Linked DNA regions of Flavisolibacter tropicus. The main gene of each other region encodes a partner of the protein of the gene in region 2 in a complex. Links are inferred from orthologs where the notes say so. Each region holds a gene or a part of one and is shown on either strand. Other genes may lie near its edges.

Region 1 (3,182 bases), 4.1 Mb from region 2 along the record:
GGATACATCAAAAAATACCTGCCAAAGGCATGATTCACGCTTTTAACCGTAGCCATTATGAGGATGTATTGATCACCCGGGTGCATGGCTGGTGTGATGATGCAACAGCTAAAAAGCGGTTTGCAGATATTAATCATTTTGAACAGCTTTTGCAGCACAACGGAACGGTGATCTTTAAATTCTACTTACATGTTTCACGCAAAGAGCAGCAAGAGCGGCTGGAAGAGCGGGTAGAGGATCCAAGGAAGATGTGGAAACATGATGTAGCCGACCAGGAAGAAGCCAAACACTGGGATACCTATATTAAGATGTATGAAGAAGTGATTGAAAACTGCCAGGTAGCGCCTTGGGTAATTGTTCCTGCCGATCAAAATTGGTACAAGGAGTATCTGGTAGCAAAGACCATAACAGAGGGGCTGGAAGCTTTGAATTTGAAGTATCCGGAAAACCCGCTGTGATTTAATCTATTTTCTTTTTAGTTTTAACAAAACGGTATTATGGGTTTCATTAAAGAATTCAAAGAATTTGCTTTAAAAGGCAACGTTATAGATTTAGCCATTGCGGTAATAATTGGCGCTGCATTTGGCGCAATCGTAACCTCGTTGGTACAAGATGTAATTACACCTTTGATCTTGAGTCCGGCTTTGAAAGCTGCCCATTTAGAAAACTTGGACCAACTGGCCTGGAATGGGGTTAAGTACGGTAAGTTCCTGGCAGCCATTATTACCTTTTTGGTCATCGCCTTGGTCCTGTTTGTAATGATACAAGGGATTAATAGGCTAAAACGTGTCAAGGAAAAAGCAGCAGATGCTCCCGCTCCTGAGCTTACTGTAACTGAAAAGTTATTAATGGAAATTCGCGACAGTTTGCATAATAATCCACGTGTATAGGCCTTTTCGTTAAATTCTGGGCCTTCAAAGACCGATTCTATAGCCTTTACAATAGAAATTGTATTTTTGTTTAGTCCCGTGGCACGGTTTCCACGGGATTTTATTTAAACAATCAATAACCTTTGGCAATAACCACCACATATCAGATAACGTTGCCTCAGTTTGAAGGCCCTTTTGATCTTCTGCTGTTCTTTATTGAACGCGATGAGTTGGATATTTATAACATCCCCATCACGCGTATTATTAAAGACTTTTTGGATTATATACACAGCCAGGAGTCTCTCAATATTGAGCTGTCCAGCGAGTTTATTCTCTTTATCTCTACGTTGATGCGTATCAAGGCTAAAATGTTGTTGCCACGTAAAGAAATAGACGCACAGGGTAATGAAATTGACCCAAGGCTGGAACTGGTGGATAAGATCCTTGAATATAAAAAGTACAAGGAAGCGGCTGCTAAGATGGCCGAGTTGGAAGCAGAGCGGATGCTTATGATCAAGCGGGGTAATATCCAAAAAGAGCTGTCGATTATTGGGGATGAGGCTGGTGAGGGAACGGAGATCCAAGCCATTACACTCTTTAAGCTAATGAAAGCTTTTGAGCGGGTAATGCAGCGTTACTCCGATAAACATAATAAACTGGTACATACCGTAGTACAGTATAACTACAGTATGGATACTACAAAGTCCAGTATGATCTCACTGGCAAACAGTGAGCGTACACTTTCCTTTGAGCGCATCTTTGAACAAGCGGAAAACCGCGTGCATGCCATTTTCTTATTCCTTTCCATGCTGGAACTGGTGTCACAAAAATATTTGCGCATTATCATTGGCGATGGCAAGAATAACTTCCTTATTGAATACAACGAAACAGAAGAAGGCCTGACAGACGAGGAGCATATGCACTTGTAATTAGCTGATTAGCTGATGTGAGGATTAGCTAATGGATTTGATGATTTGGAAATGTTCAATTCTCAATGATCAATAATCAATGATTATTAAAAAGAATCTAAATAGAAAAGCATTCCGTTAATGGAGTGCTTTTGTTTTATAGGTATTTCTGTATTTCTTTTCTTCTCCTTTTCTCCTTTGCTCTGTGCGAAACCCTTTGCGTGCAGCGTATAGCTTGCAGCATACTTTTACTCATAAATCCACAACAAAATGGGCTTTGGCGATTTGTTGATATAACCAGAAAGCTTGGCTAGGAAGTCATAAGAAACCATGGGGCAGCCTAAGCTATTACAGATCGGTTGAGGATATACTTCACTATTAGGGACGCAGTCGTAGGCGTGAAGTACTACAAAGCGATTAAAGGCATTAGAATTAGAAGAGTCTAATCCATTTAGTTTGTAGGCTTTACCAAATTGGCCTTTGTAGCTATAACTTACTCTATATTTTCCCAGCGAACTACATCCACTTTCTGGCGTATTAGAGTACTGGGCTGTTTCTAAATAATCGGTGTTGCAACTGCCATGTGCTACTAGTCCTTTTGCTAAGATGGAGTCTCTTTTAAAATCGTAAACAAAGAACCGATAGCGTCCACTCGGCTGGCTCATATCAATAAGGAAACCATATTGAGTAGAAAGGTTTTGTGTCAGCGCATAAGCCTTGCCTTGGACTGCTTGCTTCTTTAGTTTGGCTGTGATATTGTTTTCGGTTGCTTTCTTATTGGGAGTGGCGGCGACAGGAAAATTGTACTTGGTATAGTGGGGTAGGAAATAATAAAGGCCTGCTAACAAGGGTAGCAGGCCTAAAAAAGCTAGAAGCAGTTTTCTCATATCGCTAAGATGAAGAAAACCACTTATTCCATAAAAGAATTATAACAAAGATTCAATCTTTATTGGCTCAGACATCAAGTCTCTTACGGCATCGGCAATCGCTTGGGCGTCATAGCCACACTCACGATGCAGTTCTTTTAACGTGCCGTGCTCCACTACCCGGTCTGGGATACCCAGGATGCGCACATCGTTTTTGTAGCCATGTTCCTGCATGAACTCCAATACAGCAGCACCAAAGCCACCTACCACAGTACCATCTTCTACCGTAATGATCTTTCCGTAAGTGCGTAAAGCTTCATGCAGCAATTCTTCATCAAGCGGTTTGGCAAAACGCATATCGTAGTGGCCGGGTGTAAAACCATCAGCTCTTAGATCACGGATGGCTGCCGCAGCAAAGTTGCCGGGGTGTCCAAAAGATAGAATGGCAATATCTTTTCCGTCTTTTAGTTTACGGCCTTTACCAATCTTAATTTCTTCCAGCGGTTTACGCCACTCAGGCATTACGCCTTCTCCACGAG
Region 2 (4,467 bases):
TTGGAACGCACTAAACCCGCCTACATAGCCCAGTCGGTTTGCCGGCACCATTAGGCAGTATTCAAAAAAGGCTATGCCCCAACTTAGCAAAATTGCTTTCCATAGAGGCATACCCGTATTTTTTAAATGGTAATACCAAGCAAACGTCATAAATACGTTGGATGCCAATAACAATACTAATGTTCTCATACAAACAATAAAAAAAGACTACCAAAGCAGTCTTTAAAAGTAATTCAATATGAAGTAATTTATTCTTTTAGGAGTCTTTAGAATAAAATTCTTTAATTCAAGTTTCTAAAGTCCACACTCACCAGCTTACTTACTCCCGGCTCTTGCATGGTTACACCATAGATCACATCTACAGTGCTCATAGTGGTCTTGTTGTGAGTAACTATAATAAATTGAGAGTTTTGGCTAAACTCACGAATCATCTTTGTAAACTTACCCACGTTAGCATCATCCAGAGGGGCGTCAACCTCATCAAGAATACAGAATGGAGCAGGCTTAATCAGGTAAATGGCAAACAGTAAGGCAGTTGCCGTTAACGTACGCTCACCACCACTAAGCTGTCCAATGCTAGCCGGGCGTTTACCTTTTGGCTTAGCCATGATGTCAATTCCTGTTTCAGCCAGGTTGTCTGGATTTTCTAAAATCAAATCACACTGATCATCTTCGGTAAACAAGGCTTTAAATACTTTATGGAAGTTCTCACGTACTTGGTTAAACGTATCTAAGAACTTCTGGTTGGCTGTAGTTTCTACTTCAGCAATTGTTTGCAACAGGCTTTCTTTAGCAGTAACAAGGTCGTTCTTTTGTTCAACGATAAACTCATAACGTTTCCTCATTTCTTCAAAAGCCTCAATTGCAGTTGGGTTAACCTCTCCGAGGTTCTCCAACCGCTTCTTCATTTTGTCGGCTTTTTCCTGAAGCTCCTCCACTGGAGTTGTTCCAGTTCTAGCTTCATCAAGTATCTCTTCCAGATTAATTCTAAACTCAACGTGCAAGCGTTCTTTCATACCGGCCAAGCCAAGCTTAACATCTGTCAGTTTATCCTTAAGTGCATTTAAAAGTTGCTCAATGGCATCTTTCTCTTTAACTATCTGGCGCAACTCGCTTTCTTTAGTGCTTAACTGGTTGCGTATATTATAGTATGCCTGGTCTGCTTCATTTAGGCTGCTTTCTTCCGCTTCACGTCTGCGCATTAAATCATATAACGCATCAGCTATGCCTTGAAGGTCTTCCTGTAATGTTTCAATATTAGAAGTAGCTTCTCCTAATTGCTTTGTGTTTGTTTCTACTTGCTGGCGCAGGTCGTTTAATTGATTGCTCTTGAACTGATGTTCCTGTTTTAAAGCAGTGATCTTACTTTGCTGGCGTGTTAGATTCAGGTTGCTTGCATTGTACTGGGTATTTATTTCATTATACTCCATTTCAATGCGGCGGTAATCACTTTCTGCTTGTTGTAAACCTTCCGTATACTGTGTAAGATTTTCATTCAAAGAGTTCAATTCTCCTCTTACTGCTTCAATTGAAGCCTGAGTCTGATCTAACTGGCTGTGTAGATCTTCTACGCGGGTACGAGATTGATTTTGTGTATGTACCAAGTTCTCCAAGCGGTTTTGAACAGAGAACATTTGGTTATTTAACTGTCCAATCTCACGCTCCGTATCCTTAATTACATTCTCTTTCAAATCCTGGTTAAAGGCTATTACTTCATTGTGACGAGCTTGTATCTGATTTTTCAAATCATCTACTACCACTTGTTGTGCTAAGATCTCTTCCTGTAATTTCTCCAGGTTTTTAGCACGACCAATTTTCTTGCCTTCAAATAAACCTACACTACCACCTGATAGAGAATATTTACCTTTTACATATTTACCATGACGTTCCAGTATAACCGCGCCATTAGTACTTTCTAAAGCAATATCAGAATCTGCAATAAAAACGTTGCCTAGTAATTGCTCTGCTAATTTCTTGTACTGGGCATCAACTTCTATTACATCCATTGCTGCAATGGTGCCTTCTGGTTGATGGCCAATTGCACCTTCTGTTGAATTAACCTTATCCAAAAGGAAGAAGTTTGCCTTACCTTTTTTGTTTTCATCCAAAAGATGAATGGCTTGTAAACCTTCTGCCAGGTTGTTTACTACATAGTAGTTCAAATAAGGTTCCAATACATTTTCTACAGCAGCACGATAGGATTCTTTTACATAAATGATATCTGAAAGAATTGGGGCTTTATGGTTCCAACCTTTATTATTATGTAAGAACTTAATACTTTCTGGATAGCCTTCCATGCTATCGATGAGGCTTTTCAGCAGGTCGTGCTCATTCTTCTTAGCGTCAAGCTTACGATTTTCTTCTGCTAATTGGGTACGCAACTCCTCTAATACAGACTGAGTCTGTAAAATTTGCTCTTTGGTAGTATTATGGTGATGCTGAAGTTGGTCCAGGTCTTTTTTCCGGGTTTCCAGCTCTTTTTGCTTATTATCTTTTTCTACTTCCAGTTGTTGTATCTGCTCCTCACGGTTAGCGCGTTCTTCCTCTATTTGGTGAATGGCACGTTGCAAATTCTGAATAGAGGTATCTGCAATGGCAACTTTTTTCTCTGCATCAAATTGGTTTCGCTGTACTTGCTGGAAAGAGTTGCGTAAGTCATTAACAGCCGTTCTCTTTTCGTCTAAGATGCTACGCTTCGCATCTACCTGGTTGCGATATTCTTCTAATTGAGAAGTCAGGCCTTCTAATGCACCTTCTTCATCTTTTATCTGTTGCTCTGTAAAGACAATACTCTCCTCAATACCAGTAATTTGGCCACCGGCCTTTGAAAGGAAATCTTGAAGTCCAGTAGCTCTTTCTTTCAAATGCTCCAGCCGTTGAGAGGCTAAGCTCTTTTCGTTTTCTTTGGTTCGCACCTGTTGCACCAGCTCATTAAATGACTGTTGCATGCTATGCAAGGATTTTTCTCTTTCTATGAAGCCTACTCTTTCTTGTTCCAAAGAAGCTTCGCGTGTAGCTATATCAGCTTCTAAAGCAATGCGTCTGTCTGTTTCTTTTTCATGTTGCTCATTCAAGTCTTTGAACGTTAGATTGAAACCTTCGAGTGCAGCCTTAGCTAATTCAATTGAGATCTCACGATAATCCTTCTTGATCTCATAGTATTTCTCAGCTTTTTTTGCCTGATTTTCAAGCGTTTTAAGCTGATTGTTAATTTCAAATAACAAGTCCTCAATACGATTCAAGTCTTGTTCTGTAGCGTCTAACTTTTGCTTTGCTTCCTTTTTCCTAGTTTTATAAATAGAAATCCCGGCTGCTTGTTCTAACATCCGGCGACGGGAGTTTTCCTTGTCTTTGATCAAGTCGTCCACCATGCCTAATTCAATGATGGCATAGCTGTCTGTTGAGATACCCGTATCCATAAACAGGTTTTGGATATCTTTTAAACGACACTGTACATCATTCAGTCGGTATTCACTATCCCCGTTCTTATAGAACTTACGGGTAACTGTGATGGTACTAAACTCAGTGGGTAAGAGATTGCGGGTATTTTCAAATGTAAGGCTTACTTCTGCTAAACCGCTGGCACTACGGGTTTTTGAACCATTAAATACAAGACTTTCAAGGTTTTCAGAACGTAACTGTGAGATTTTTTGCTCCCCGATTACCCAGCGAATACTGTCCACAATGTTGCTTTTTCCGCAGCCATTGGGGCCAACAATTCCTGTAATATTTTCATCGAAGTTGACAATGGTTTTATCAGCAAAGGATTTAAAGCCTTTTATCTCCAGGGATTTTAATCGCACGCTTCAGCAAATTTTAGTCGACAAATATAACCTAATAGAGGTGAAAAAGGATGAGCTGAGCATTTTTACCTTAATTCTTAAGTGACATTTTTACACGAATTTGGCATAAAACACAAAATAAATGACAGTATTTGGTCAAATATGATAGAGAACCTTTAACTTCCTTTGACAAAAACTAAACCAACGAATGAAAACGGTTATCGTTCCTGTCGATTTTTCTCCTACTTCTTACAACTCAGCCCGTTATGCTGTTAAAATGGTTACCGGAACCTATGATGTAAACCTGGTATTATTCCATGTTTTTGAGAAAGAATCTGAAGAAGAAGAAGCTTATTTTTTATTGGAAAAACTGAAAACTGAGCTTTCTGAACAAGGTATTGCAAAAATTTCCTGTCACGCAGAACTCGGCAGCGACTTTCCTGATACATTAAGTCGTTTTGCACGTCATAGAGCTGCTCAATTGATTGTTATGGGCTTAAATGGCAAAACCAAACTGGAACAGATCTTTTTGACTAGCAATACACTAAAGATCGTAGATAAGAACCCTTGTCCGGTTATGATCATCCCTCCTTCTGCTGATTTTGCTTCCATTAAGAACATTGCGCTTACATCAGATTTTAAAGACGTAATGTCTACAATCCCGGTTCAACCTATTAAATCAGTA

Evidence for each region. Proteins that work in one complex are often made in the same cells at the same time.
Region 1: the proteins of smc (region 2) and SY85_RS20955 are in contact, whole or in part, in a crystal structure (PDB 3ZGX), measured with the Bacillus subtilis proteins. The link is inferred for Flavisolibacter tropicus from one-to-one orthologs.

What each region holds. Positions count from the first base shown.
Region 1 is NZ_CP011390.1:4,880,102-4,883,283, forward strand. What follows is about bases 139-2,905. They hold SY85_RS20955 (segregation and condensation protein A), read left to right. Parts: upstream 139-1,012; coding sequence 1,013-1,798; downstream 1,799-2,905. Other genes in these bases: SY85_RS20945 (PPK2 family polyphosphate kinase), read left to right, coding at 139-458; mscL (large conductance mechanosensitive channel protein MscL), read left to right, coding at 498-890; SY85_RS20960 (murein L,D-transpeptidase catalytic domain-containing protein), read right to left, coding at 2,026-2,664; dxs (1-deoxy-D-xylulose-5-phosphate synthase), read right to left, coding at 2,704-2,905. Outside these bases: more of SY85_RS20945, read left to right, coding at 1-138; more of dxs, read right to left, coding at 2,906-3,182. UniProt on the Bacillus subtilis protein: Participates in chromosomal partition during cell division. May act via the formation of a condensin-like complex containing Smc and ScpB that pull DNA away from mid-cell into both cell halves.
Region 2 is NZ_CP011390.1:809,284-813,750, forward strand. What follows is about bases 82-4,133. They hold smc (chromosome segregation protein SMC), read right to left. Parts: upstream 3,804-4,133; coding sequence 282-3,803; downstream 82-281. Other genes in these bases: SY85_RS03290 (DMT family protein), read right to left, coding at 82-189; SY85_RS03300 (universal stress protein), read left to right, coding at 3,991-4,133. Also shown: more of SY85_RS03290, read right to left, coding at 1-81; more of SY85_RS03300, read left to right, coding at 4,134-4,467. UniProt on the Bacillus subtilis protein: Required for chromosome condensation and partitioning.